DNA from 3 places in the Paenibacillus sp. NPDC057967 genome. Region 2 is predicted to be linked to each of the others. Evidence: riboswitches for the same ligand, from Rfam matches in the RefSeq annotation. Region 2 holds a riboswitch; each other region holds the start of a gene.

Region 1 (9,893 bases), on a different contig from region 2:
GAGCCTCGCCGAATGCTACCGCTTTTGCAGCGATAATATGCATCAGAGGACCGCCTTGGGAACCTGGGAATACCGCTTTATCGATAGCTGCCGCCCAAGCTTTTCTGCACATAATCATGCCGCCGCGAGGTCCGCGAAGCGTCTTGTGCGTCGTAGTCGTAACAAAGTGAGCATGCGGAACCGGACTTGGATGCAGACCAGCTGCAACCAGACCTGCGATATGCGCCATGTCGACCATGAACAAAGCGCCTACTTCGTTGGCAATCTGGCCGAGTTTTTCGAAATCGATAATGCGCGGGTAAGCACTAGCGCCTGCAACGATCATGCGAGGGCGATGCTTGAAAGCAAGCTTGCGCACTTCTTCATAATCAATGGTGAAGGAATCTTCTTGAACGCCGTATGCCACGAAGTTGTACAGCAAGCCGGAAGCGTTGACAGGGCTGCCATGCGTCAAGTGGCCGCCATGAGCCAGGTTCATACCAAGCACCGTATCGCCAGGCTTCAGCGCAGCCAGGTATACCGCCATATTCGCTTGTGCGCCGGAATGCGGCTGTACGTTAACATGCTCAGCGCCGAACAGTTCCTTCGCACGATCGCGCGCGATATCTTCGACGATATCGACATGCTCGCAACCGCCATAGTAGCGTTTGCCCGGATAGCCTTCCGCGTATTTGTTCGTCAGTACAGAGCCCATAGCCTCCAGTACCGCTTCGCTTACGATATTCTCCGATGCGATTAGTTCAATGTTGTCGCGTTGGCGTTGAAGCTCAAGGCCCATCGCCTTCAATACTTCTGGATCTTGCTTGCGTAATTGTTCCACCTTTAGTTCCTCCTTGTATCAATGCTTGTATAATAGCGAAAACACACTTTCATATCGCCAAAGCGTCCTTCGCGCAATCACCTTACTCACTCGCATAGCCCGGCTTTTTGTTCTGCTCTCAAGCTGCTGCTCTCGTCGTAGACCGCTCTCGCTCCGCCGATTAGCTTTGGCCTCGTGATCGCCATCGTAACGTGAGCTTCGCCAATCGTCTTAATGGACGGTCTCACTGGAACGGCAACCCGCTTCAAATGCATACCGATGAAAGTATCGCCAATGTCGATGCCCGCATGTGCTGTCAATTGCTCAACCAGACAAGGCTTGGCGAATTGGCCGTATGCATAGGCCGCCATGGAGCCTCCCGCCTTCGGCACAGGTACAGCATAGACAACGTCAAGTCCGCGCTGCACGGCCTCATCTTCTTCGATAACCAATGCCCGATTCAGATGCTCGCAGCACTGGTACACAGGAACAAACGGAATCTGCTTTCTGACCGCTTCGACGCCTGCATAGACAGCCGCCGCCGTCTCCACGGCTCCCGATGTACCGATTCGATGACCAAGCACCTCACTCGTACTTACCCCAATAATCAGGAGATGACCCGCTCCCAGCTTGCCGGCTAGCGCGAGCTCTCTGACAACGGTCTCTACTTGCCCGGCAATTGCCGCTTGTTGCTCATTAGGTTCCTTGCTCATTCAGTCACGCCTCCTTCCCTGAAACCAGCTGTTAGGGATGAATGGAGAAGCGCTTCTCCAGTTGCATAACTTTGTCGATGCGGCCTGCATGGCGACCCGCATTCGAGAATGGCGTCTCCAGCCACACTTTCACAATCTCTCCGGCTACACCAGGTCCGATGACGCGCTCGCCCATAGCTAAGACATTCGTATCATTATGCTCCCGAGTCGCTTTGGCCGAGAAAATATCATGCACCAACGCACAGCGAATGCCTGGATACTTATTCGCAGCGATGGACATGCCAATGCCTGTACCGCAAATCAATATGCCGCGATCCGCCTTGCCGCTAGCCACCATCTCGCATACCGGCAGCGCATAATCGGGGTAGTCGACCGACTGCTCGCAATCGCAGCCAACATCCTCAATCTCATGACCCAGTGCTTCAATAATCGGAACAAGCTCATCCTTCAAACGGTAACCGCCGTGATCGGCGCCAATCGCAATCTTCAATGTGAACACCATCCTGCCTTAAGTTGTAAGAGTCATTGCTTCCTGCAAATAACCTATGGTGATAGTATACCTTGTTCCGGCCAAAAAGACGAAAAAAAGAGCAAGACATGCTTATTCAGCATGCTGCTCTTTGCCCAGGCGACCGGCCGTATATTCCGATGCTCCACCGTGGTTAGCCCACTTCCGTCGCCAGTTACATCGGAAACTCTTTTGTCTCCATCATCATAGCTCATATCTGTTCAGAAATCAATCGTTTCGAACGTCTAATTACGGACGTTTCGACAGCTTGTCGAGGAGCTTCTGAATGGAAGCTTCAATCTCGCGGGAGCAGCTGTCATAGACGGATTGCGTCCCTCCGAACGGATCGGCGATATCGAAGCTTGGAATACGCTGCTCCAGCTCCAACAGACGCTGTCTCTCGGATGTGCTGAGCTGCTGGCCAAGCGCGCTTTTCATCTGCATTTCGGTATAAAGACCCTCCAGCTCCAATATATCCTGCAGCACGCTGTCATCCTGATAGGCGAACTCTTTGAGCGTATATGTCTTGTCGACCGCACCCGGATGATAATGAAGCAAAGAACGCTTATGGCTGGAGGTCATGGTTAAAATCAAATCCGCCCAATCCACAGCCTCAGCGGTTATCGCACGCGAGGAGCCTGCATGCTCAATGTCCCTGAGCCTGAGCGTGGATAAGGTATTCGATGAGATCGGCAAGCCGTCGATCGTGGATACGCCCGCTGAGCGGACAGCTAACGTAATGCCCCGCACTGCGGCATGGCGACGAAGCAAAGCCTCCGCCATGGGCGAACGGCAAGTATTTCCTGTACAGACGAACAAAATACGTTTCATTGCGCCAGCTCCTTTGTATGAACGGTTACCTTACACTACATTAGACAATAAATAATAGGCCGAACACAAGCAATATGGCGCCGCCGCAAGCCTCCCCATATTCACCCAGCTTGCTGCTTACCTTGCGACCTAGCAATAGGCCCAGCATGGACATCATCCCGCCAAAAAAGCCGAATAACAATATGGTTAGCCATAAGTCGGCGGAAAACATCCCTAGCGTTACACCTACCGAAAAAGCATCAACGCTAACACTTAGAGCCAGGACAAGCAGCCCCAGCGACGAACGATGGTTGAAGGTCGGCACGCCTTCCCCGCGGATCGAGCTGTAGATCATATGACCTCCAAGCAGGAGGAGCAAGATACCGGCGGCGGTCGTGGCGACACTGCCCAGCAGCCCGCTCACGAATTGGCCTGTCAGCAAACCTCCGATAGGCATTAGAATATGAAAAAGTCCAATAACTGCGCCAAGCTTTACTATATCAAGCAGTCGAATGCCCTTCAGTCCAATGCCAAGACCGAGCGAGAACGCATCGAATCCAAGCGCCACAGCAATAATGAGCAGCGTCAAAAACTGCCCCATATACGCACTAACGTCCATTCGCACATCTCCCCTATGTATGGCCGCACTTACTAACCAACATATGCGGACATAGGGACAAACATACTACTTGTCTATTGCAATGATCGTACCGCCGGCTGCCTTCACCAGGCGGTTCATAAGTGCGCCGCCAATCCCTTCCGAGAGACAAGCCTCGGACCATATGCGGCCAATCCCAGCTTCATCGAATTGACGAAGCGCTCCGTAGAGGCGATGGGCTGCTTCCTCCAGCTTGCTCTCGCTGCCGAGATCCAGCACAAGATCGGCCTCATAACGGCTTGACCGCTCACTGAAGGACAGCACGCCGGTAACCACACCGTCTGCCTTCGACTGTCTGGCCTGTTCATTCACATACGAGATGACAGCCTCGGGCTGACCCTGTATGATGGAAAGCTCGCCTTTCGGCGCATAATGCGTATACTTCATGCCAGGCGATCTCGGTTTCTCTGGCTCTGCGCTTGACTCAGGCTCGCTGATGATCTCCGCATCGGGGAAAGCAAGGCGAAGCGCTTCTTCCGTCACGCCGCCCGGTCTTAATACGCGAATGCCCCGTTCTCCTTCCAGCTCGACCACTGTCGATTCCAGTCCGACGCCAGTAGCACCGCCATCCAAGATGCCATCTATGCGTCCAGACAAATCCTCCATCACATGCCCGGCAACTGTCGGGCTGGGCCTGCCGGAGCGATTCGCACTCGGTGCGGCTACCGGGCATCCTGCCAGCTTGATCAGCTCCAGTGCAACAGGATGATCGGGCATGCGGATGCCAACCGTCCGAAGATTGGCTGTCACAAGGGGTGACAATACATCCGGACGAACCGGCAGCACGATCGTAAGCGGTCCCGGCCAGAACCGCTTCATCAGACGCCCCGCAAGCGGCGGATAAGGGAGGACCAGCGCGTCCAAGTCCGTCTCGCGAGCCACGTGTACGATAAGCGGGTTGTCCGACGGCCTTCCCTTGGCCTGAAAGATGCCTGACACAGCTTCCGTGTTGAGCGCATTGGCTCCAAGCCCGTATACCGTCTCCGTAGGAAAGGCAACAAGTCCGCCCTGTCTCAAGATGTCAGCGGCCTCCCGCAGCGCTTCTCCTGCCTTATTGTCACAACTGGCGGTTTGTTCTTTATCTTGAACGATCCAAACATTCGTATTAATTGCCATATCTATTCAATCCTCTTACTTTGCCTATAGTGTCCATATCACCGCTATTATAGCATAATCCCAATGGAATAGAGCGCCTCTCATCAGGAACCACGCTGTACGAATAAAGGAAAAACGCCATCATTCCTATTGAGCTAGGAATAACGGCGCGCAATGGGGAATCTTAGAACAAGGATTTAATCCAGTCAATCAGCGACTGCAGCAGCTCCCATAGAAAAAACTTTGCTTTCGGCGCGTCCGTTCCATGATTCTCAGCCGCTGCTGTGACATCATTGTCTGCTGTATCCGAGTCTGCTGACACTGTCACCGCAGCGCTTTCTTGCACGGGACCGGATGCCGCTGAAGCTTCACCTGACACAGCGTCAACAAAGCATAGTGGAGGAAACAGCACGCACCACCAGTTTTGCCCTTGTCCTTCCCCGATTGTAATCAGCAGCGCTTCATATTGGCCTGCAGGATAAACTTTGTTGCCGTACATTTTGGTCGGAAATTCAACCAGACCAAGCTCAGCACTGGAATCATAGACGAAGCCCCTGTTCTGCAGCACACTCGCTACGAGCTGCTGCAGCTCCGGCAGCTTGGACTGAATAGTCGCACGGGCTTCTTCGATCGTCTGCTGCCCAGTCGCCCAGCTATTCATTGCTTTTACAACTTCATCACGCACAACACGCTTAACAAGCTGATCGGACGGACTGTCCGAATGAGCCAATATACGAAGCCGGATCGCTTCTTCGGGAATTCCGCCCTTTGCCAAGGCAGCATCCATTTGTTGCGATTCCCAGCTCATGATCAATACCATCAAAATCATTATAATAAAGCCATAGGATTTGCGATAAGGAAAACGAAAAGGGGAAACCGAACGATAGGAAGAATAGGAATAAGTACGGGACATGACACAAGCTCCTCTCGCGCACCCGCCGGTGCGTCTGCTTGCGTTCCGGAACGTCTCTATCCGTCATTATGCCCGTGAAGGCAAATCTATAAACCTATCAGGCTATTATAAATTCAAGTGGAATAAGAGAAGGAGAGAATAGCCCTATGCAAGAACCGCAGCCTTATAAAGCCTACCGTCCCTTGCTGCTTAGCCTGGCTTATCGAATGCTAGGTTCCCTCAGCGACGCCGAGGATATCGTTCAGGAGGTATTCCTGGATTATTATCAGTTGGACCGGAAGGGTATCGAGCATGAAAAAGCCTATCTGGCGAAAATGGTCACCAATCGCTGCTTGAATGAGCAGCAATCCGCCCGCAAGAGACGGGAGACGTATGTCGGCAACTGGCTGCCCGAACCTGCCGTGATCTACAGCGATCACGGGCAAGGCGATCCGGCTGACAAGCTTGAGCAGACAGAGACCATTACCTATGCCATGCTGGTTATGATGGAGAATTTAAGCGCTATCGAACGAGCCGTATTTGTGCTTAGAGAGACATTCGCCTTCGACTACTCGGACATTGCTGAGGTTGTTGGCAAGTCCGAGGCCAACTGCCGCAAGCTGCTGAGCAGAGCCAAGGAGAAGCTTGGCGTTCTGCCCGATACCCCCTCCTTTCACAACAAACGAGCCCTGGAGCTAGCCGGCGCATTCATCCGGGCAGCGGAGACCGGCGACACAGCTGTGTTAGTTGGCATGCTGTCGGAAGACGCCATTATGGTCTCAGACGGCGGAGGCAAAGTACGCGCCGCAATCTTCCCTATTTTGGGCCGCGACCGCATTGTGGCGTTCTACGAGGGACTCGCCCGCAAAGGAAACCAGCCAAGCAGCGGGGCATACATTCCCGCTATGGTCAGCGGGCAATCCGGTCTGCTGCTCATACAAGACGGGCATGCAGCCAGAGTGCTCACCTTCCAGTGGGACGCTTCCGGCGAGAAAATCACTCGAATCTATCTCGTTATGAATCCCGATAAGCTATCACATGTCACAAAAACGGATGCTAATTTGTCTTAGATATATAGCCGTTTCATATGGAATCGGCCACATCAGACAAGGAGTGTGGATGAAATGAGCAACCGAATAAATATCCATCAAGTGAATCCGGAGGCGTATGCAGCGATGAGCGGCATGGAGAAATTCGTAAGAGCCTCCAGCCTGGAGAAGCCGATCATTGAATTGGTGAAAATTCGCGCGTCACAAATAAACGGCTGTGCGTTCTGTATCAATATGCATACGAAGGAAGCACGGAGCGAGGGAGAAACTGAACAGCGCATCTATGCGCTGAATGCTTGGAGAGATACATCGTTTTTTTCGGAGAAGGAGCAAGCTGCGCTGGCGTTGACAGAAGCGGTTACCCTGATCTCAACCCAGCATGTGTCTGATGCGGTATACCAAGAAGCATCCAAGCACTTCGATGACAAATCATTATCCGAGCTCATCATGGCTATCGTTACCATTAACGGCTGGAACCGCATTGCCATTACAACCGGCTTGATGCCGGAGTAGACCTTCGCCCATCCTTTCAGATCACTCGAACAGAACCGCCCTCTCCGCATGCGATGCGAAAGGGGCGGTTCTTCGATTGGTGCAGTTATGCGGATAGACACTGACTATTGGCTGCGATTGAATCAACCAGGTCATGACTGCTTTGGCTTCGTACGCAGAGAACTCAGATTGCGCAATATCGCTTTGCCGGTCGGCGTCTGGGCAAGCCCTCCGCCGGCGGTCTCGCGATGCTTGTCCGGCATGGCGGAGCCCACCTCCAGCATCACCTGAATGACTTCATCCGACGGAATAGCGCTGCGCACGCCCGCAAGTGCCATATCGGCCGCCGCCAGGGCGGTCACCGCACCAAAGCCGTTGCGCACGATGCAAGGCACCTCCACCAGCCCGCCAACCGGATCACAGATGAGCCCGAGTGTGTTTTTCAATGCCAGCCCTACCGCATGTACCGCTTGAGCGGGATTGCCGCCCTGCAGCTCTGTCAGCGCGCCTGCCGCCATTCCGATCGCGGAGCCAACCTCCGCCTGACAGCCGCCTTCCGCGCCGGATACAAAGGAGTTATTCGCAATGACATACCCAATCGCGCCCGCCGCGAACAAGCCATAGGTCATATGCTCGTCCGACCAGCCGTAACGCTCCTGGCAGCTGACGAACACCCCGGGAATAATGCCACAAGAGCCAGCCGTCGGCGTCGCAATGATGCGACCCATGGAAGCATTCACCTCTGATACAGCCAGCGCATAGGCCATTGCATCTCCCGCGATGCCCAGATTGGAGGGAGATCGCTTATTGTAGGCAGCGACCCGCTGAGCATCGAGACCCGTTAGCCCGCTACGGGAAGTTGTGTCCTCCGTCAGCCCCCGTAGAACCGCATCCTTCATCACGGCATAATAATCGGCCATCTTCGCGAATTCGGCATCTGGTGATTGCCCGGATTCAGCGGCCTGCTCCGCAACCATCATTTCCCCGATGCTCGCGTCTTCATCGGCGCATAGCTTGGCTAGCTCATTCAGATGGCGAAACCTCATTCTCCTCCGCTCCTTTCGGCCCTTCCTCGGGACTTTGCAGCTTCTTCGCCGCCGAAAATTTATCTGTAATATCGACCACTCGGATCGTCTGAATCGCATGGATTTGCCTCAACTGGCTTAGCATAACTTCTGTAATGTCCGTGTCCAGCTCAATGACGGTCAACGCATCTCCGCTGCGGCTTTTCCGATCGACGGACATATAGCCGATATTGGAATGCTCCTCCTTCAGCTCACCCGTAATATCTGCAATCACTCCTGGAAGATCCGCATGAAAGAGCGCCAGTGTTGGATAGATCGCAGTCATTTTCACCCGGAAGCCGTTAATCTCTACGATTTCAATATTACCTCCGCCAATGGAAATACCCACGGTCTCTATGCTCTCTCCCGCTGCGCTTGTCAGCTTTATACGAGCCGTATTGGGATGTGGATACAACCCCTTTCCTTCGCGAAAATTGACCTCTATCCCCATCTCCTCCGCCAGAGAGATTGCATCCGGGATACGGGCGTCATCCGTCGAGAAGTCAAGAATGCCGCCGATAATGGCAACATCCGTACCATGGCCGGCATACGTAGCGGCGAAGGAGCCATAGAACGCGACGCCCACCTTCACAGGCGCAGCGCCAAGCAGATGCCTGGCTGAACGGCCGATTCGGACGGCTCCAGCTGTATGCGAGCTTGACGGTCCGACCATAGCCGGACCGATAATCGAGAATACATCCTTGAATCTCATCGGACACCTGCTCTCGTATCAGTCGTTCAACTAACGGGATACCGCATGTGATCCAATGCTTAAGCGGCAGCGCTCCAACCGGACGAAATCCATCATTCCGCTTGTTGTTGTCACTGTAGTGTATGCTGACAAGATTCCCTTCAACCATGCCCTGCCGCAAAAAAACGGAACGGACGCTGCTGATTGGCATAGCCAATCAGCAGCGTCCGTTCCGTCCATCTTTTCATCATCCCGATATCGGCAACGCCATTCTATTGAGCAGTTCTGACCGCTACAATATGCCGATCAATTCCGTTGTAATCAGTAATGATGCGAATATCGTCCCAGACGTCCATCGCGCGCATCAGCTCCGCGACGATGGCAGGCTGGCCCATGCCGAGCTCGAAGGCGACGATGCGCGGCATGGCCGGGAGCAGCGGCAGCTGCTCCAGCATGCGGCGGTACGGATCGAGCCCGTCCGCTCCGCCCTCCAGCGCGAGATGCGGCTCGTAATCCCGCACCTCGCGCTGCAAGCCCGGCATATCCGCCGCCGGTATGTACGGCGGATTGCTCACGAGCACGTCGATGCGCTTGCCGCCATCGACGGCTGTGCCCCCGCGCCCTGAAGCGATGAAGGGCGCGAGCAAGTCGCCCGGCGCAAAGGCGATGCGGCCCGATGCCTCGTGGCGGGCCGCATTCGCGCGGGCGACTTCCAGCGCGTCCGGCGACAGGTCGGACGCGCATACGCGCCAGCCGTGACGCTCAGCTGATAGCGTCACGGCAATGGCGCCGCTGCCGGTGCCGACGTCGACGACTGTCGGCGCGGCGGCGCCATCTTCGGCTGTCGGAGGCCAGAGGCGATCGGCAGCGGCCAGTACCGCTTCCACGAGCAGCTCCGTCTCGGGGCGCGGAATAAGGACGGCGGGCGTCACCGCGAACGGACGCCCGTAGAACCATTCCTCCCCGATCACATATTGCAGCGGCTCTCCAGTCGCCCTGCGGCGTACCAGCGACTCCCACACGGGCAGCCCGCTCTCGGGGAAAGCATCATGCCACGCCATCAGCAGCGCAGCACGATCGATACCCAGAATATGCAGAAGCAGCCGCTCTGCATGGCTGCGT
Region 2 (9,893 bases):
CGAAGAGGATTATTTCAAAATGATTCTGGAGAAGCAAGTGGACGGCGTTCTGATCCTGGGAGGCAGCATAGATAAGGAAGATGTATCCGATACGTTCATCCATGCGCTCAATCAATTGCAGCGCCGGGTGCCTGTCGTCATTGTCGGCTCCAAGATCGACGACTGCGACTGTCTCTTTATCGAGCGGAATTTGAGGCAAGGCGTTACGTCGATCGTCCACCACTTTATCGCGCTCGGTCATGAGCGCATCGGCTTCATCGGAGGCGAGCCCGGCATCCGCATCACGTCCGCGCGGATCGATGCCTTCAAGCACAGCCTGCAAGTGCTGAACAAACCGGTAGACGAGCGTCATATCGTCACATCCGACTACTACGCGCAAGACGGCTATTCTGCTATGACTCAATTGCTGGACGCTTCAGCCGACTGTTTGCCGACTGCGGTGATTGCAATTAACGATATGGTGGCGATTGGCGCCATTCGCGCCATGAAGGATCGCGGCCTGGATTGTCCCGGCGATATTGCGATCGCAAGCTGCGACCAATTCCTCCAGAGTGACTTCAGCATCCCTAGACTGACGTCGCTGGATCAGCACAATGAATATTTGGGCCGCATGGCCGTTATGCAGCTCATTAGCGCCATTAACGGCTCTGAGGAAATGCTCAGCATCAACCATTCCCCAGAGCTGATTATCCGTGAATCATGTGGAGCTGCTGGCGACGCGAGCGCTCGCGCGTAAATGAAGCCGCTATAAGCCGAGTTTCTCGGCTTGCAGCTCTATCGCGCGGCTTCGCGGACGCTCTAAGCCGAGTTTCTCGGCTTGCAGCTCCTTCGTGCGGCTTCGCGGGCATTCTAAGCCGCGTTTCTCGGCTTGCAGCTCCTTCGCGCGGCTTCGCGGACGCTCTAAGGCCGCGTTTCTCGGCTTGCAGCTTCTTCGCGCGGCTTCGCGGACGCTCTAAGCCGCGTTTCTCGGCTTGCAGCTCCTTCGTGCTCGCGGGCGCTCTAAGCCGAGTTTCTCGGCTTGCAGCTCCTTCGCGCGGCTTAGAGCCTCATGGGCTCATTGGCATGAAGCCAAGGACCCATGCGCACGAAACACCCCCAGCTCATCTGCCGCACAAATAGCCGATAAAGCCACTCGCGGCTTTATCGGCTATTATGATCTAATCTTTTATTCCCATGCATGTGACCTTGAGCGAGGCACTTAAGTAGCTATGGAGCTAGAAATTTGCTTACTTCAGACAACCTATCGTTTCATTCGGAGCGACTTTAGTAAGCCGTATGACCCGAATCGCTTATACAATACGCAGAGCTTTACTTTATAAACTCCTCAGTACTTTACCGTATAAGCTCCTCAGCACTTTACATAATAAACTACTCCGCGTTTTTCTTTAAAAACTCCTCCGTGCTTCATTAGTTAGGCTACAGACCTTCCCGCTACCTCGACTTCCTAGACATAACTGCAATGGACAGCAAATAGAACAGAACCGTCGTACCCACCAGCACCGCGATACTAAGAGCTGTCGATGAGAATGTATCCCCGTATTGATAGACCACGCCCATATCCAGCTTGAATTGCTGCACCGCCTCCGCACTCGCTCCTGCGAACGACGCTTCCATCGGCCGCTCCACCATGACGCTGCGAATTAAGGCACCTGCGTGCGAGACAGGGAATATCTTAATCATCCACTGCACAGGCTCCGGCAACGACCCGATCGGGATATAGATCCCCGTCAGGAAGCCGATGAGCGTACCGATAATCGTACCTGTCGTCGAGAAAGAATTGCGGCTGTTCAACAGCGATGTAATGAAAAATACGATGGAGCTGCTTGCGAGCACCGATAGCAGAATAAGACCAACCACCTTAAACCAGGCAACAAAAGGCAGCCATTCTCCGCCTTGCGCCACTATATAAATTTCTGCCAGCACAAGCGTAACAAGACTAAGCACAACTCCGATCGTAAAGGCGCTTAGCAGATAGCCTCCAACTAGATCATAACGTTTGATTGGCGCGGCCTTGAAGTCCTTCAATATGTTCTGCGTGCGATCCTCGACCATAATGCCAAGCGCGCCAAGCGTAGCGGTGACGGATGTGACCGCCAGAATGCCCGCCATCACCCAGCTGTCCAGCAGAAATCCGATGCCTGGCGAATCCGGTACGCCTGACTTCAGCGTATCTCCAAGAAACAAAATATAAAGGCCGAGAATAATAAATACGGACATAAAGGACATAACCACGTTTCTGCGGTCGCGAAAAAAAAGCTTGATATTACGACTGGCAATGACATTCATTACGCTCTCATCCCCGTTCCTGTCAAGTTAAGAAACACATCATCCATTGAACCGCTTATAATCTCAATGCCGGCAATATTTCCCTTGCATTCCTCAATAAGCGGCAGCGCATCTACTGTACGCTTCAGCGGGATATGATAGACGCCCCCTTGCACCGCATGCGGCAACGATCTTTCATTCAAATATTGGGTCAGCTCGGCCGGGCTGCTCGGTATCAGCTTCAGCACATCGGTGGCGTAGCGATCCTTCAGTTCGCTTGGCGTTCCTTTGGCAAGCAGCTTGCCATGATCCATCAGCGTAATGTAATCAGCTTGAGCGGCCTCTTCCATGTAATGTGTCGTCAGAAAGATCGTCATCCCCTGCTCCTTCTGCAGCTGGCGAATAGTCGTCCATACATGCTTGCGCGTCTGCGGGTCCAGACCGGTAGTTGGCTCGTCAAGAAACAGGACGGAAGGCGCATGAATAAGCGCCCGTGCAATATCGGCCCGCCTGCGCTGGCCACCGGACAGCTTGCCGTAAGGCCGATCCAGGAATCCGCCGACATCGGCCACATCGACTGCCCTCGCTACCGATGCCCTCAGCTCCTTGCGCGGGAGCCTGTAGAAGCTTCCCCGAACGAAAAGGTTCTCCTTCACCGTTAAGAACGGATCGAGCAAGCTGTCCTGGAACACGATACCGATGGATGAGCGGATGCCGTCATCCTCCTTGCCCAGCCTGTAGCCACCCACGCTTACTTCCCCGCCGTCTGGTTCCAGCTGCGTCGTCAGCATATCGATTGTCGTCGACTTTCCGGCTCCATTGGGCCCCAGGAATGCGAACATGCTGCCTTGCTCCACATAAAAGTCGATGCCCTTCACAGCTTGCAGCTCGCCGAACGATTTCCGTAATTGACTCACTTCAATTATTTTATTCATGCTTCTCTCCCCTTACCTGCTCCGTATTCAGCTTACGCTGCGACAGCTGCTTGTTAATCGCTCTGGCATCAGCTTGATCCCTAATCATCAGCAAGGCGCTAACGGCAAAATACGTAAACAGAATCATGCCCAGTATCGGACCTACGTATCTCCATTCAAACGAAAACATTTCAAAGGAATACCCAATGGTGAACACAACCGCCACAATGCCTGCTATTCGGATCAAGGAAGTCAGAGCATAACTTCTGATGGGCAGCAGATCGATAATCGCAATGAGGATCGACAAGCTAACAGTCATCAGGAAGTAGATAAAGACGTCATCGACCGACATCGGTGTGAACAGCCCCGCTTTTACCAAAATCGAATAAATAATCGTAATGATCGTAAAGGCATAACAGTTGATCGTAAAATAACTCTTAAATGTAGACATGTCATCCCTCCTCAAAACTGCATTTTGTCTTTGATCGCCTGCACATAATGGCGGTTAATGATCAACTTCTCTTTATTCACAAGCTGCGCCTCGAACTTGCCGTTCAACAGCGCCCGCACATTAGCCAACATCGCAATATTCAGGATGCAGGACTTGCTTATGCGTACAAAATGGCTGTTCGCCAAATGCTCTTCCAGTTCGTACAGCTTGTAATGGCATTCGTATACATCCTTTTCGCGGTATAGGAATGTCTTGTTATCCGTGGATTCAAAGTAATAGACATCCTCCAGCCGTATCAGATGGCTGCGTCCATCCTTCTTGCCTGTAATGGAGAATGAATACAATCTGATCTGAGCAATAAGACGCTCCAAATTTTCGTCTATGATGCCGCACTTAATCGTAATTTCGACGTCCTGATGCTCCAATGACTGGTCTATAATAAGCTTCAAACTTACAGCTCCTCCCCGGCTTGCCGATTCCGCTTTTCTGTAACTCAGAATACCATCTTTGGCCCGCACTTCAAGGCCTTGCACGGTCAGTTGCATATAGGATGGGGTGAAATGCACACAAACAACAATAACCCGGCGCCAGCAGGCACCGGGTCTTGCAAGCATACCGGGTTAATTCGTTCGCATAATTCGCAGCTTTCAGCGCACGACAGAGCGGCATGGTCATCATCATATAATCGCAGCAGATTAGATGCTTGTTCGAAAAGCCTGATGACCATCCTGCGGCGTCCGTATGGTTAGTCCGCGATTCTCCGTTCATACAGATTCGCGCTCCAGCCTTCTCCATCGAAGCGTCCTTGCAGATCAAAGCCTTGGCTTTGATAATACCGGTTCAGACCAGGATTGTCCGCCATACAGTCGAGACGAAGCCAGCGCTTGCCTTTGCTGCGGATGTATCCCTCCGCCCATTCCAGCAGCTCTTGACCGACTCCTTCTCCCTTATACCGCCGAGAGACAGCCAGCCGATGAACATAACCTGCGTCATCATGATACCGCTCTCCCCAGATTTCTTCGTATGACCAGTGAACTGAGAAACAGCCGACCAGTTCCTCACCGCGCTCCGTTACGAACACCTCTTGCTCTCCGATGAATGTGTCGACCGTCTCTTGGGTGAAATCCTCCTCGCGCCATTGCCGCAAGCCGTGCGCCGAATGAATCCATCTGGCCGCTCCCTCCAACAAGCCCCGCAGCTTCACCGCATCCTCCGCGGTCGCTCTGCGGATGGCTCGCGAAGATGGCGCATTCAGAACAGGAGCTTCGCGATTCCATAGGTATTCGAGCTTCGCTGCCGTATCGAGCGCCCGCTCTTCTCCCGCTAACCGCGCCACCGCATGCAACGCCGCATCGATGCCCGCCGTCACGCCTGCAGAGAGGATGATGTTGCCGTTGTCCACGTAACGCACTCCCTCCACGATGCGGGTGCTGGCAGGCACCGATTCACGGAGCAGATTCATGGCGCGGCTGTTGGTTGTTGCCGACAGGCCGTCCAGTAAGCCCGCTTTAGCCAGCAGCAACGCGCCGGTGCAGACAGATATCGTGAGCTCAGCCTGCTTCGATAAGCTCCGAATCCAATCCGTCATCGCCCCGTTATGCATCTCCGTGCGCGCTCCCCAGCCCCCCGGCACGATCAGGATATCCGGTCTCGGACAATCCTCTGCGCTGTAGCTCGGAACAAGCGTAATCCCGCTAATCGAGCGGCATTCCCTCTTCTCCAGAGCCGCCGTATAGACATAGAAATCTTGTCCCCAATTGCTCGCTACTGCAAACACATCAAAAGGCCCGGCCAGATCAAGCGTATCCACTCCCTCATACATCAACACCGCTACTTGTTTAGCTTTTCCCATCATTATCGCTCCTTTGAACATAAAAAAGCATTCGATCGATGATCAAATGCTTTGCCCAGGCGAACGGCTTGTATGACAGATGTGCTCCCCCGTAGTGATCTACGTTCTCGCCAGTTACACATCCAAATATTTACTGACTATTATAAATTTTCTGACGAAAAAGTCAATCGTTTATTTCCTTCTTCTCATTCCCAACAGTACAACAATTAGAATAATGACTATGGCCGCAATCAAGCCGACCATCAGCCCGGCTGAAGTACTCCTCCCCGAATCTGATAACTGCCCCATTTCCGAATCGCTTGCGATCGGACGGCTCTCTGCGTCATCATCCGTCGTGTCCGTTGCTGCAGGGGCATGGGATGCATCTGCAGTCGGCAGCTCGCTTGCTGGTTGGAGTTGACGCTCCTTATCTTTCAAGTAATCCAGCTCTGCGTCTGCCAACGATAACTTTACGGTAGGCGAGCAAAGCTGATTCTCCCACTGACTGTCGATATTTTTAAAATAGTACAGATACTCCTCGCCTTCCTTGCTCACGCGACTGTCCGTCTCCCAATATCGATCTTCCAGAATCGTTAGGCGGTCAACCTCGATCCCTTTGAAGCTTTGCTTAACCTCCAATTGAATGGTGTGTTCCTCCTGACCCGCTTTTACATTCAACACTTTCGCCACAATAACTCCATCATATGTCTCATACCGCTGTTCGATTGGACCAGGCTTCACGCAAGAAAGCGCCATCGCTTGACCAGGCAGCAGGAGCCAATACGCTAACACAACCATCGTCAGCCAAACCGGTTTTCTCATCTTATCCCCCCTATGCAACGATAGACGAAGATAGCTGCCGGATTTGTTTCAAATCCGACAAATGATAAGCTGCTAAAGATTTGTTCGCCAGCGCAGCAACGCGCGAGGAAGCTGCAAGCCGAGAAATTAGGCTTAGAGAGTCAATCCCTGCCGCTATGCGACTCCTAAATATGACAAAAAAGCATTTGGGTAAAACCCAAATGCTTTTTGTTATGGATATTTCGAGCAGCCACGTATCGAGGCAAGCTATTTTTTTGATTTGGAGGAGAATGACGACCACGGCGAAGGCAGAATCGATATAATCTTGCCCGAATCCTGGTGTACTTCTTGACGCAGCTGCGGCTTCGCATAACGGTCAGCTGTAGTCGGCCTCTTCGACTGCTGCTGCGTTCTAGCCGGCTTGCCCGCTTGCCGCTGGGTTTGACCCTCGCGAGGACGGTCTTCCTTTGCAGGACGAGGCTGGCTCGGCTTCGCAGGGGCTTGCCCTTGCGGCTTCGCTTGTTCCTTCTTCTCCTGTGGCTTAGGACCGTTCGAGCGGCTCGGCTTGTTCTCCGGCTGCCGGACTTCCCCGGTTTGCAGCTTATTCTGCGGCTTCGATTGACCGGCCGCACTGGCACCCGATGCCGCCTTTTGTGACTTAGGCTGCGACTTCGCCTGTTCGGCCCCACTCGCAACTGCGGATGCTGCCGCTCCTTGCGGCTTGCTCTTCTTCCGGCGAGGTTTCTTGCCGCTTCCTGCAGCGCCTTCGGAGGACTTTGCTTCAGAGGAAGCCGACTTCGAAGGAGCCTGCTCTGCCGCAGCAGGGGCGGCTCCTTTCATCGGATAGGGATGATCCTGAACAACCGGAATCTTCTTCTTGATCAGCTTCTCAATATCCTTCAGATACGGAAGCTCATCCGTCTCACAGAAGGAGATTGCCGTTCCGTCATGGCCTGCGCGTCCTGTCCGACCAATTCGATGCACGTAGGTCTCCGGAATGTTCGGCAGATTGAAGTTGATGACATGCGACAGCTCCTCCACATCAATTCCTCTTGCTGCGATATCCGTCGCTACGAGCACGCGAGTCGCGCCGCTCTTGAAGTTATTCAGCGCGTTCTGGCGCGCATTCTGCGACTTGTCGCCATGAATAGCCTGCGCCGTAATCCGCTGCTTGTTCAGTCCGCGGGCGACGCGGTCCGCGCCATGCTTCGTGCGCGTGAACACCAGCGCGGATACGATCGACTGATCCGTGAGCAGCTCGTTCAGCAGCGACTGCTTGTTCTCCTTGTCCACCAGATATAGCGATTGATGAATGCGATCTACCGTTGACGATACAGGCGTTACTTCCACCTTAATCGGGTCCGTGAGCAGACTGTCTGCAAGATGCGCGATTTCCGGCGGCATCGTTGCCGAGAAGAACAGTGTCTGACGCTTAGCTGGCAGCTTGGCAATGATTTTTTTGACATCGTTGATGAACCCCATGTCCAGCATGCGATCCGCTTCGTCCAGGACTAACATCTCTACCGCGCCCAGATGGATCACCTTTTGGTTCAGCAGGTCCATCAGACGGCCCGGCGTAGCAATCAGAATATCGGTGCCTTGGGCCAGCGCGCGTTCTTGTCCGCTCTGGGAGACGCCGCCTACGATCGCCAGGCAGCTCACCTGCGTGAACTGGCTGTACGCTTGAATATTGTCCGAGATTTGCAGCGCCAGCTCTCTCGTTGGCGACAGAATCAATCCCCGGATCGGGCGTTCTCTCCTTACCCGCTCCATGCTGCCGCTCAGCAGCTGAATCATCGGCAGTGAAAATGCTGCTGTCTTGCCCGTTCCCGTCTGCGCGCAGCCTAGCAGGTCCCGGCCTGCCAGTACGGACGGAATCGAGCGTTCCTGAATCGGTGTAGGCGCTGTATAGTTTTCTTTGCTCAAGGCTTGCAGAATGGGCTGAATAAGCTTTAATTCTTGAAAATTCATTAGTGTCGTTCTCCTATTTGAACACGCGTATGTGTTGTAATCGTATATAGCGTCTAAGGATACCACAAATAAGTGTAAAATAGTAGAAACATTCGAATATGTTCCGTAATTTGCACCTATTCCCCCAACTCCGGCGCCCTTATTCCTGCAGTTCCTCCCTCAGTCTCCCGAACCAATCCCTTGCATAGCGATGCGCTCCCAGGCCATAATTCAGCGTCAACAGCTGATATCGGAAGATACCCCGGTACGGCTCCGGCACTTCTACCCCCTCTAATTCCCATTCCATCCGCTTAAGACCATCCCATGTCCGCTCCAGCTTAACCAAAATCTCATCAATGATGCTTTGCTTGTCCGTCCTATCTTCTACATGCCCCAGAAAAAACAGCTTCGACAACGCCGTTACTTCCAGCTTATGATCCGGCGTCTCGCTCTTCATCCAGCGAAGAAACTCCTCTCTGCCTGCCGGGAGCACGCGATACACCTTCTTAAGACGCCCGTTCTCCACAAGCTCCGCGCAAGCGACCCGCTCCTTGTCCAGCAGCTTCTTCAGCGCCGTCTGCAAACTGCCGTAGCTCGCGCTGTAGAACAAGGAGATTCCCCGCTTAAAGCTTTGATGCAGCTCATACAAGGTCTGGTTCTGAATCATCAACAGTCCCAAGATGACATGCTCCAACTCCTCACCGCCGATCCGTCCCGATTGCCGCAGTAATCAAATACCGCTATTAGCAATATATCTATTAGGGATAAGAAAAAGAACGACAGGAGGTTGCAGCATGACCGCAAAAACAGGATTAACCTCATTAAACAACCCCAAGCTTACAGGGCGGTTGGATCACATTTTCCAAAAGTATGAGCAAAAAGGATTTGGCGTGCCTAAAGGGCATAAAGCTGAGGTGCAGGGCCGGATCTGCTCTCCCTTGCTTGGCATCGACTACCGCTTTCCAGGCGAATCCAAACCATATCATATCGCCAGCATCGGCAAGCTTTTTACGATGACGATTATAGGCATGTTGGCTGACCAGGGGCATATCGGATTAAACAATCGCATCGCCTCTTACTTCAAACAAGGGGAGCTGGATCGATTGTTCCTTTACCAAGGACGCGACTATGCCTCAGACGTGACGGTCAGCCACCTGCTTAACCATACATCGGGGATTGGCGATTATTTTGATGGTCCTGTCACCAGCGGACGGCTGTTCGCCGACAGTATCTTGTCCGATACGGAGCGGCTATGGCAACCATCCGATCTCATTGCCTTTACAAGAGAGCGACAAAAGGCAGTAGGCCCGCCCGGCAAGCAGTTCCTGTATTCGGATACCGGCTATATTCTGCTAGGGCAGCTTATCGAGAAAGTGTCCGGCCGTTCTTTTGGCAGCCTTCTTCGTACACAAATCTTTGAGCCGATGGAGCTGAGAGACACCTATCTGATGTTTCATACTGAGCCCATGAATGTCCCTGCTCCCCCCATCTCTCCGCTCTGGTTCAAAAGACAGGACATAAGCGGCTTCAACAGCCTGAGCTGCGACTGGTCAGGGGGAGGAATCGTCTCGACGACAGACGATCTGCTCACTTTCAGCAAAGCACTCCATGGAGGGAAACTGATCGCCCCCTCCACGCTGCAGCAATTAGCGGCGTTCCCCTATCAATTCCGTCCCGGCAT
Region 3 (9,893 bases), 240 kb from region 2:
GCTTATTGTTCCAGAAGGGAAAGCTGTCCAAGACGAGGCTGTCGCTGTGTTTATTCGGCGGATTAGCGACCTTCTTCATCTATGGCGGCATCATTAATCTAGGCAGCTTGTTTATGTTCACGGCGGAATTCTCGTGGGAAGCCCTGCTTGCGACGTACGTCTCCGGCTTCTGGTTCGATATGATCCATGCCTTGTCTACCATTGTCTTCCTCTATCTGATCGCTCGTCCGATGATCGAGAAGATAGACAGAGTCAAGATCAAATACGGATTGATCGAGCCTGAAGACGGGAAGCAGAGCCGCTGATGATCGTCATCCGGTTTATTTCATAGAAGGGCCAAGTCCGTTAGCTCTGGACTTGGCCTTTTCTATGGTACAATGAAAGGCAATAGGTCCCATTAAGCGGATGACAAGAAAATGATAGCAATCGGGGTGACGGATATGAGCGCAACACCGGATGAAATTGCAAGATGGATGTTCAGCGAGATGAAAAATGCGGGCGTGCTCTATCAGACTGCGGCAGTGGAGCATATTCGAGCGCATTATGGAGAGTCCTTTATTTATGTGAATGAGAACGGTCATGCGTCGATCGACAAAGAGGTCAAGAAATCATTTAAGAAGCTGCATGGCGGCAAAGCGGCATGGGATCGCGACGGATTTTTCTGGGGCTGGACTTCTGCGATTAAGGAAGGCTGACGCTGGCAGGCTGCAGCGCTTCTTCGGACATTTCAGACAAGGCGGGGGCGGTCGTTGGCTTGCCGCTTCTTTTGCTTTTCAGAAGTCGATGCAGGCTTAGCCTATGAGCCTTCTCCAAGTTCATCATAATTCCGAAAGCGCTTGTATAAAGCGTCAAGCTAATGATGTTCATATTGCCGGACAAAATGAAATTGATATGCATGAACATGCAGATGAGGATGGATGGCAGAATCCAGATGCCAAGGATGAGAAAGACGCCGAGAATGACTTGAACAGCAGGTATGATGTAGTTGAAGGGCAGTACTTCATTCAGACAGAATTGTTCGATGAAGGTTTTGTAGAACTCTGGAACATTGGGCTTTAATAGAGCAGCGTTGAAGTAGTCGGTCAAGAACTGCCCCGGATACTGGTACCAGGACGCTTCCCCGGCTTTCCCCGTAATCTTGGTCAGTCCCGCCATCAGCCATCCGAATCCAAACAGGACTCTCATCAGCGTCACGAGCAGTTGGTACGAGGACGACCACAGTTTTGTCATATTCTGTTTTTTGCTATTCACATAAATTCCCCCTTAATCAAATATTCGACAGCAGTTGCGGTCAGCATGCGGAATGGTGAAGCGAGTTGCGAGGTTTAGCGAAGGTCGTCGTAAGCGCTCTCTATTTACTACTACATTCTACAAAAATAACCAATCCTTGTATTTGGGCCGATTAGTATGTTTTTTGCACAATAAGTGGGACTTTAGATCGTTTTTTATGTAGAATTTGTAAGAGGATGAGGTCGAACCGGCTCGTTTGGATATGGCGGCGTCAAAACGAGCTTGAGCTTAAGCTCTTTACAGGGATGACCAGGAGGGAGTAATCGCTGCTTGGAAATTCCTTATGTGGTTGATTATGAAATCAAACTAGGTGAAGCATCTATCGGTGTTCATTTCGATATCAATGTGTCTATGAGCCTAAGCGGTTACCGCATGACGGGAAGCTTGGAGATAGACTCATATGGTTTGTGTCGCATCTAGCGAGAAGGTAGTGATAGAATGGCAGGATTAGCATTTGCTTTAGTGCTTGGATCTGGATTTGTTCATTCCATCTGGAACCTGTATACGAAAAAAAGCATGAATAAGATTGTGTTTCTTTGGCTTTGCCAAATCATTGCAACCATTGTGCTGATACCTTGGACGATTATCGAGTGGGATGCCTCCCATTTCACGGGCGCAGCTTTGCTACTGATGCTGGCTTCCGTAGCCTTGCATGGGATGTATATCACTTTGCTCGCCGCTACCTATACGGTAGGGGACTTGTCGCAAGTTTATCCTATTATGCGGGGAACGAGCCCGCTGCTGGTGCCGCTAATGGCGGTCGTATTTCTGGGGGAGTCGCTTAGTCCGATAGGATGGGTGGGAGTGGCCACAATTGTGGCCGGCATCTTATTCTTAAGTGAAATCAAGCTGAAGCGGGTACAGGGAACATCGGCGAAAGCTCCGCTGCTCGCCTTGGCTGTCGGGTTTTGCATTGCGGGTTATATTGTGGTGGATAAGCTGGCGCTGGACTACTTTCCCGCTGTCATCGTACTTCAGGCTACCAACGTAGGCAATGTGCTGGTGCTGACTTGGGCTGCGCTTCGTTCCCGTACGATCGGGCAGGAGCTGCGCGTCAATTGGAAGACCATCTTGCTTGGAGGCGTGCTTGCACCAGGCGGATATCTGTTGTTCCTATTTGCTGTATCGTTGGCGCCGGTGGCACAGCTTGCTCCCATGCGAGAGATCGGGACGGTATTCGGAACGCTGCTGGGCATATTTATATTAAGAGAGCAGCAAGGACCACGGCGCATCATTACCTCGGCTCTCATTACAGCAGGGATTATTATTCTTGGCCTTTGGGGATAAAGGTCTGCTTCACTGCAATATTTTTGGGCAAATAGGGTATAAGGGTAAAGAAGCGTGTTTGGATTGTAAGCAGGATTGGAGGTGGCTTGACCCATGATTATGAATCTTAGCGATACAGAGTTGGACCTGCTTGTCCAGAATGCGATCAAAGAAGGAGATCGGGCGAAAGTCCAGGCCGTTGCGGAGGAGCTGCAGCCGTATGATATGGCTGCCGTCTATGGCCGTCTGCCGGATAAGTTCCGCGCCGGATTTGTTATCTATATGACCATGGAGCAGTTGACTGCGATGGTCGGCGAGATGGAGCAGATGCAGCAGGTTGAGGTGTTCGCACTGCTTGGCGTGGAGCGGACGGCGGAGCTGATGGACCGGATGGACAATGATGACCTTGCTGTCCTGCTCGGAGGCTTGTCCGAGGAACGGAAGAAATCGTTCCTGGACTACATGAAGAAGGAAGAAGTCCTCGCGGTGCAGCACTTGATGGCGTATGCGCCGGAGACGGCGGGCCGGATCATGACGAACCGGTACGTCTGGATACCAAGCCATTATAATGTTCGTGATACAGTCGATAAGCTGAAAGATTTTGCCGAGATTGCGGAGTCGATCAACTATCTCTACGTCGTGGATGAGAAGAAGAAGCTGATCGGCGTCGTATCGTACCGCGATTTGATCCTGGCGGAGATCGGCGATCAGATTACAGATATTATGTATGAGCGGGTCATTGCCGTTCCGGTCGATATGGACCAGGAGGAAGTAGCCCGACGGATCGAGAGATACAACTTTCTTGCTATTCCCGTCGTGGAAGAGGACGGTGTGCTTGTCGGTATCGTCACCGTCGACGATATTATCGACGTCGTCATTCGGGAGGCATCCGAGGATATTGCGAAGATGTCCGCATCGGGCAAGTCGATTGACTTCGATACGAAGGCCCATGTGGCGGCATACCGAAGGCTGCCTTGGCTGATTCTGCTCTTGCTGATCGGCATCATATCAGGGACGATTATTAGCCGGTTCGAAGAGACGCTGGATAAGGTTGTGGCGCTGGCTTTCTTCATGCCGATGATAGCAGGAATGACTGGGAATACGGGAACACAGTCACTGGCGGTTGTCGTGCGTGGCTTGACGACGAAGGAAGTGACCAGTGGCGTCGTTCGAAGACTGGTGTGGCGAGAGCTGATGGTCGGGCTGATGATCGGCGGCATCTGCGGCGTGCTGATCTCCATCATAGCGTACATCTGGCAGGGCAGCCCCATTCTGGGCCTTGTCGTGGGCGGCTCGCTTGTCATGACGCTCATTATAGGCACGCTGGCAGGTACAGTGATTCCGCTGTTGCTGTATAAGCTGAAGGTCGACCCTGCTGTAGCGTCAGGTCCGCTCATTACAACGCTTAACGATATTTTATCGTTGCTGATCTACTTTGGCATCGCGACGGCGTTCCTGGAATATTTGATATAAACGAGCGGGTGTACTTGATCGATCATAAAGGGAAAAAGAGACTCCAAATCACGTTGCCGTGGTTTGGAGTCTCTTGCGCATTTCGACATGCCGTTACGATTCGTTACATTCTCTGACGGGCTGTATGCAGAACAGCCTTGCATCGCAACTCCATCTCGTCCATAAGCGCAGCAGCCTGCTCGGCATAACGGCTCTTCATAGCCGACTCCGGCATAGAACGGAGATTTATCTCCACGGTGAGCAGGGCGGAGCGAGCTGCCGCTTCGAACAAGATAACGCCGATGCCAAGGTCAGAGATGACATGCTTGTTGGCAGAGTCGGCAATAGCGGCAGTGCTGGTTATGCCATCCCGGCATAATCTCATAAGTCGAAGCGGAACCTCAATGGCATGCAGGGTGGCGGACTCCAGGGCAAGCTTGCGCGAAGCCTTCTCGTCCTCTGTTGCTTTTGGCAGCTTTAATGCCGCCATGTAGCCGTTGAACGACTCGATGTCCGCATGAAGCAGCTCTTCTGATGCAGCGGATAGGCGTCGCATCTCCGACAATGTCTCTTGAATCTGCGCCTCATAGGCTGCGAACTTCTCCCCTTGGGACAAGCTGCCGGCCATTGCCGTCATGGAAGCGCCGAGCGCCGCGACTAACGCGGCAACACTGCCGCCGCCGGGAGTAGGATCAGGGCTCCCTGCCTGGTGCAGGAAGCGGCGGATGGAATCATCCCATGATACATTGCTCATATTTGCTCCTCCTCGCCTTGTTGGATGCGAATGGCTTTCATCAAATTTTGGAACAGGACTGCTGTCGTCAGCGTGCCTACCCCGCCTGGCACCGGGGAGACGGCAGCGACATAAGCATCCAGGTCAGCGGCACCATCTCCAGCAATACGGCCGTCCTCTGTTTCGTTGATGCCAGCGTCCACAACGATCAGTCTGTCATGAACCATAGCGGAGGTCATTCTATTCGGCCTGCCAACGGCTAGAAAAGCAATATCTGCATGGCTGAGATGCGAAGCGATGTCTGGCGTGCGAGAATGACAGACGGTGACAGTAGCCTGCTCCCGCTGAAGCAGGTGGAATAGAGGAAGGCCGACGGTCTGGCCTCTTCCGACCAACGTTACGTTTTTGCCTTCCAATGAAAATCCATAGTGCTTCAGCAGATGGATGCAGGCCTGGGGAGTAGCGGGATATAGGCCGTCTTCTCCCGTCAGGGTTGCCAGTTTGTTTTGCGGCGTTACGCCGTCGATATCTTTGCTCGGCCGAATTTCCCGTTCCACTCTCCTCGCCGAGATATGCTGCGGCAGAGGAAGCTCCACCATAATGCCATGAATGGATGCGTCTTCGTTCAACCGACGGATGAGCGCGATAATTTCGGCTTCTTCTACGTCGGCTTTGAATGCATGTAGGTGGAAGGATACGCCAAGCCGTTCGGCGATCCTGCGCTTTGCTTCTGCATAATAGGCGGAAGCGGGGTCTCCTTCGACAATAATTGTCGCCAGATAGGGCTGAATACCTTGCATGCCAAGCTCACTCACTTCAGTCATAATCTCCATGTAAACTCGATCAGCAGCTTCTTTTGCCTTCATCAACAATGCCATCCTTGCATCCTCCTCAGCGGGTAATTTTCGAATAAAACGAAAAAAAGCATCCGCATCAGCTCATGACGAGCCGACTGCAGATACTTCTCCCAGGCGAACGGATCCATTCCGTTCGTATGCTTCCTCGTGGTTTATTCCACTCTTTTCGCCAGTCGCATACGACGTTATTTTTATATCACCTATTATGTCCGCAATCGAATTTGAGGTCAAGATGATTGACAAAAAAAGACTTCACTCTTATGAATTCATTTAATATCTAATTTGATAATCATTAAATTATTAAATAAATCCGCAAGCTCATTTGTTCAGATGGGTATGCAGGCATTTGAACATGGTGCAGCGTGTGAAGAACGCGGTGAAGCAGCATGTGGGGGAACGGATTCTGTGCATCGTCGGAGCGGATCATAACGATATGATGCATGAGCAACTTCGCATGGAGGGGACAATTGAGCTCATTTATCCCTTGCGTTAGGAGTAGTATGCAACTTTTCGAAAAATATTTATTACAATTTATTCCCTATGAAGAGGGTGTGAGCGTGAAATAAAGCACTTACATTCATGAAAAGTATAAAAAATTGACGTAATGCGCCTCTCTCCACGGGGCTATAAGGCCATTACTATTAAAAGCTATAGGTTGACACGCTTATTAAAGTGCATTACTATTTTGCCATTACATTAATACTATGCGGTTACTCTGAATTTATTTTGTCAAAAAACCTCGTCATTCATCGAAAAATAACGGAAAACATAGAAATTTGTTTTATAAAAGTTGAACTAAAGGTTCGTAAGGAGCGTTCTATTGATATCGCCAAATCTCTATGGCTTGCCGCTCGGTGTAATGAAAGGAGATTATCATGACTACCAGAATCCAACTGATGAACGGACAAAATGAAATCTATAACGAAGCGGGCTTGCAGTTAATCGGCAGCAACGGACATAACCAAAGCGGGCTGTCGCCCCAGGAGCTGCTGGAATCGGCGCTTGGTCTTTGTGTCTCGATCTCGCTTCAGCAGAAGCTGGAGACGGATGGGGTTGAATTCGGGCGGTTTCCGCTCAGCGTAGAAGTGACGGCGAGGAAGACGGACAGGGAGCTCAACGCCTTTACCAGCTTTACGGTACGGGTGAAGCTGCCATCTACCATCGAGCCGAATTACAAGGACAAGCTGATTGCCATCGTCGAGCAGGCATGCGCCATCAGTAATTCGCTGAAGAGTGAAGTAGCTATAGAGACGGTCGAATACCATCTATCTTAATGGGCAGGCTGCCGCTTGCATGATCTTATTCAATCCGCTATAATCGGCATTACTTTATGTTATGAAGGGGTTTATAGCTATGCGTATATCCAAGCTGAATCAACTTCATCATCACAAGCAGCGTTAGCACACCTGATTGAATCAGGGCGGGCTAACGCATTTCGCGTTGGCCTCCCTGCGAGATATGAAGCGCGCAGGACCAAGAGGTCCTGCGCGTTTTTTTATGTTCACACCTCAATTCAAAAAAGGAGCTGACAGTTATGCAAAATGTCAAAGGAACCTATGATTTTTTCGGACCGGATCAGGCGCTTAGAAAAAAAGTGCAGGATGTGCTCACGGAACTATTCGAGCTGTACACCTTCAAGGGAATGGAGACAGCGGTGCTCAATGAGCTGGATCTGCTTGCATCCAAATATGCGGGCGGGGACGAAATTTTGAAGGAAATGTACAGGCTGACCGATCAGGGCAACCGCAGTCTGGGCCTGCGCTACGATTTGACCATCCCGTTCGCCAAAACCATTGCGCTCAACCCGGGTCTGGAGATGCCGTACAAACGTTATGAGATCGGAAAAGTATTCCGCGACGGTCCCGTCAAAAAAGGACGCCTCAGGGAGTTTTTGCAATGCGATGTCGATATGGTCGGCATTGCCGGACCGGAAGCCGAGGCCGAGCTGATGCAGCTCGCGGTCGATGCGTTTGGACGCTTAGACATTCCCATTGTGCTGCGGTGGAATAACCGGCGTTTTCTTGGGGACGCGCTTGCAGCTATGGGGGTGCCGGAGGACGAACTGTCCTCTGTCATACTGACGCTCGATAAGCTCGCCAAAATCGGGCTGGAAGGCGTGGAGCAAGAGCTGGCGCAAAAGGGAATCAGCGATGGCGTCAAGCAAGCGATGCTGGCGTTCGCTTCGGGAGAGAAGCTTTCTTTGGAAGCTATTGCATCCCGGTACGGGATTTCGGATTCGCCAGGTGCGCGAGAAGCTGCGGCGCTGGAGAAACTGATAAGCGAGCTTGGTCTGGAGCAGACTTGTATCTTCGACCCGTTCCTGTCTCGCGGACTGTCCTTCTATACCGGTACGGTGTACGAAATATTTGATGCGAGCGGCGTATTCACCTCAAGTCTGGGCGCAGGGGGACGTTATGACGCCATTATAGGGAAGATGATCGGCAGGGAGGATGTGTCGTATCCTACGGTAGGTCTCTCTTTCGGAATGGAGTCCATCCTGGAGGTGCTCAGGGAGCGGCCGCTTGTACTGCCGTCAGTGCAAGCGATAGTTGTGCCGATCGGCGAGGAGGGCAAGACCGGAGCATTGAAAGCGGCGGAGGAGCTGCGGCGTGCTGGTATCCGAACCGCCCTGGAGACGGGCAGCCGCAAGCTGAAGAAATCACTGGCCGCAGCCTCGGACAAGGACATACGCTACGTGGTTCTGGTAGGGGGCGATGAAGCGGCGAAGGGGGAAGTGCGACTGAAGGATATGCGGGAGTCGAAGGAATCTCTTCTCGCCGTGCAAGAGGCGGCTGCAACGATTCTGGCGCAGTCTTCTGGCTAATCATGCGCTCGTTCAAACGGGATATCGTGGACCCGCGGCTCCTGTGATATGATCGAAGGAAGAAAAGGATGAATAGAAAGGGGATTTTATGATGGTGCCTTTGAAATTGCCGAGGGAACAGAAGCTGCAGCTCGTCTCCAATCTTCAGCAATACGCTTATGATGAGCTGTCGGTGGAGATGGGTCAGCTGGCCGGAGAGAACATGCTTGATTTTATGCTGAAGGAGCTGGCTCCTTATATTTATAATCAAGCGATGGTTGACGCCAGACGTGTTATTGAGGAGCGAATGGCTTCTATTGAGGAAGATTTATATGCGCTGGAGAGGCCGGTTCCGTCTGCCAAATAACAAGCAACCTTGAATGGCGCTTTGGCAAATTGCTGACGTAGAGAGAGACATTGTCTTGAAAATAATGCTGTAAGGGGAGATGACGATGACGCCTGAGGAAAGAAAACAATATTGGCTATCGGAAGAACGGCACGTTTTTCAAGGATGGGACTTCTCGTACATGGCGGATCGCGTGTGGGAACAGGAGCTTCCCTGGAATTATAAAGAAGCTGTGCAAGCCAGCATGACCGATGAGAGGGTTATGCTGGACATGGGAACCGGCGGAGGCGAGTTCCTCTTGTCGCTGTCTCCTCCCCCAGGCCGGACCTATGCGACGGAGGCGTATCCGCCGAATGTGGCGTTATGCCAGCAGAAGCTGCCTCCATACGGTATCGATATTAGGCAAGTGTATGCCGACGATGATCCGCTGCCGTTCGAAGACGAAATGTTCGATCTCGTGATGAACCGCCATGAGGTGTACAATTCGGAAGAGGTTTACCGGGTATTGAAGCCGGGCGGCTTGTTTATTACGCAGCAGGTCGGCGGGCAGAACAACCGTGAGCTGTCCCGTTTTTTGCTTGGTGAAGGCGCGATGATCGTAGATCCGCAGTTCAATCTGGAGAACAGTTCGAGAGAGCTTGCAGCGGCGGGATTCACCATCCATGAGAGCGCGGAGTTTTTCCCGGAGCAGCGGTTTTATGATGTAGGGGCCTTTGTTTATTTGGCGAAAATTGCGGAGTGGGAGTTTGCCGGGTTTTCCGTCGAAAAATGTTATAATGAGTTATGCTTGCTTCAGGAGAAGGTCGAGAAGGACGGACACTTCACGAGCAAGGAACACCGATTTTTTATTATAGCCAGCAAGCAAGCGGAGTAACGGGAGAGCTGATGCTGCGGCAGGATACCGTTCGTGCGGTTCCAGCTTGCTGATCCGTTCCTTGCGGACGTTCATTTGCGCCCGGAAATCTTATCGCTTATTCGGCTTACAGATTGCAGGAGGATTTTATCATGTCTTATGATGTCATTTTCTTTGATGCCGACGATACGCTGTATGATTACGCGCAATCGGAGGCTCACGCGCTGGCCGAATCGTTCAGGGAGGCAAAGCTGGAGGTATCCGAGCAGCTTACGGGCAGCTACAGGACGATT

The links. A riboswitch is a leader RNA that binds a small molecule or an ion and turns the genes downstream of it on or off. The one in region 2 is predicted to bind ZMP and ZTP.
Region 1: it holds a riboswitch for ZMP and ZTP, as region 2 does, so the genes downstream of both, rpiB (ribose 5-phosphate isomerase B) here and ACFVSO_RS05070 (GNAT family N-acetyltransferase) in region 2, are expected to answer to the same signal.
Region 3: it holds a riboswitch for ZMP and ZTP, as region 2 does, so the genes downstream of both, ACFVSO_RS06120 (bifunctional 5,10-methylenetetrahydrofolate dehydrogenase/5,10-methenyltetrahydrofolate cyclohydrolase) here and ACFVSO_RS05070 (GNAT family N-acetyltransferase) in region 2, are expected to answer to the same signal.

Annotation. Positions count from the first base shown of each region.
Region 1 covers NZ_JBHVQB010000010.1:56,665-66,557, reverse strand. The annotation lists gene ACFVSO_RS24090 (serine hydroxymethyltransferase) at 1-820, opposite strand, end outside; gene ACFVSO_RS24085 (TIGR01440 family protein) at 907-1,512, opposite strand; gene rpiB (ribose 5-phosphate isomerase B) at 1,544-2,002, opposite strand; ZMP/ZTP riboswitch at 2,128-2,209, opposite strand; gene ACFVSO_RS24075 (low molecular weight protein arginine phosphatase) at 2,270-2,851, opposite strand; gene ACFVSO_RS24070 (manganese efflux pump MntP) at 2,892-3,449, opposite strand; gene ACFVSO_RS24065 (L-threonylcarbamoyladenylate synthase) at 3,516-4,604, opposite strand; gene spoIIR (stage II sporulation protein R) at 4,768-5,496, opposite strand; gene ACFVSO_RS24055 (RNA polymerase sigma-70 factor) at 5,643-6,545, shown strand; gene ACFVSO_RS24050 (carboxymuconolactone decarboxylase family protein) at 6,600-7,037, shown strand; gene sdaAA (L-serine ammonia-lyase, iron-sulfur-dependent, subunit alpha) at 7,169-8,062, opposite strand; gene sdaAB (L-serine ammonia-lyase, iron-sulfur-dependent subunit beta) at 8,040-8,792, opposite strand; gene prmC (peptide chain release factor N(5)-glutamine methyltransferase) at 9,044-9,893, opposite strand, start outside.
Region 2 covers NZ_JBHVQB010000002.1:131,873-141,765, reverse strand. The annotation lists gene ACFVSO_RS05095 (LacI family DNA-binding transcriptional regulator) at 1-736, shown strand, start outside; gene ACFVSO_RS05090 (ABC transporter permease) at 1,432-2,286, opposite strand; gene ACFVSO_RS05085 (ABC transporter ATP-binding protein) at 2,286-3,200, opposite strand; gene ACFVSO_RS05080 (hypothetical protein) at 3,193-3,630, opposite strand; gene ACFVSO_RS05075 (LytTR family DNA-binding domain-containing protein) at 3,642-4,079, opposite strand; gene ACFVSO_RS05070 (GNAT family N-acetyltransferase) at 4,376-5,485, opposite strand; ZMP/ZTP riboswitch at 5,529-5,610, opposite strand; gene ACFVSO_RS05065 (hypothetical protein) at 5,654-6,283, opposite strand; gene ACFVSO_RS05060 (DEAD/DEAH box helicase) at 6,530-8,233, opposite strand; gene ACFVSO_RS05055 (PadR family transcriptional regulator) at 8,373-8,891, opposite strand; gene ACFVSO_RS05050 (serine hydrolase domain-containing protein) at 9,007-9,893, shown strand, end outside.
Region 3 covers NZ_JBHVQB010000002.1:368,659-378,551, forward strand. The annotation lists gene ACFVSO_RS06090 (ECF transporter S component) at 1-305, shown strand, start outside; gene ACFVSO_RS06095 (DUF6953 family protein) at 441-695, shown strand; gene ACFVSO_RS06100 (hypothetical protein) at 682-1,251, opposite strand; gene ACFVSO_RS06105 (DMT family transporter) at 1,729-2,577, shown strand; gene mgtE (magnesium transporter) at 2,671-4,029, shown strand; gene ACFVSO_RS06115 (cyclodeaminase/cyclohydrolase family protein) at 4,133-4,762, opposite strand; gene ACFVSO_RS06120 (bifunctional 5,10-methylenetetrahydrofolate dehydrogenase/5,10-methenyltetrahydrofolate cyclohydrolase) at 4,759-5,619, opposite strand; ZMP/ZTP riboswitch at 5,700-5,785, opposite strand; gene ACFVSO_RS06125 (hypothetical protein) at 5,951-6,091, shown strand; gene ACFVSO_RS06130 (OsmC family protein) at 6,474-6,872, shown strand; gene ACFVSO_RS06135 (histidine--tRNA ligase) at 7,133-8,422, shown strand; gene ACFVSO_RS06140 (DUF2164 domain-containing protein) at 8,511-8,768, shown strand; gene ACFVSO_RS06145 (class I SAM-dependent methyltransferase) at 8,854-9,621, shown strand; gene ACFVSO_RS06150 (YjjG family noncanonical pyrimidine nucleotidase) at 9,753-9,893, shown strand, end outside.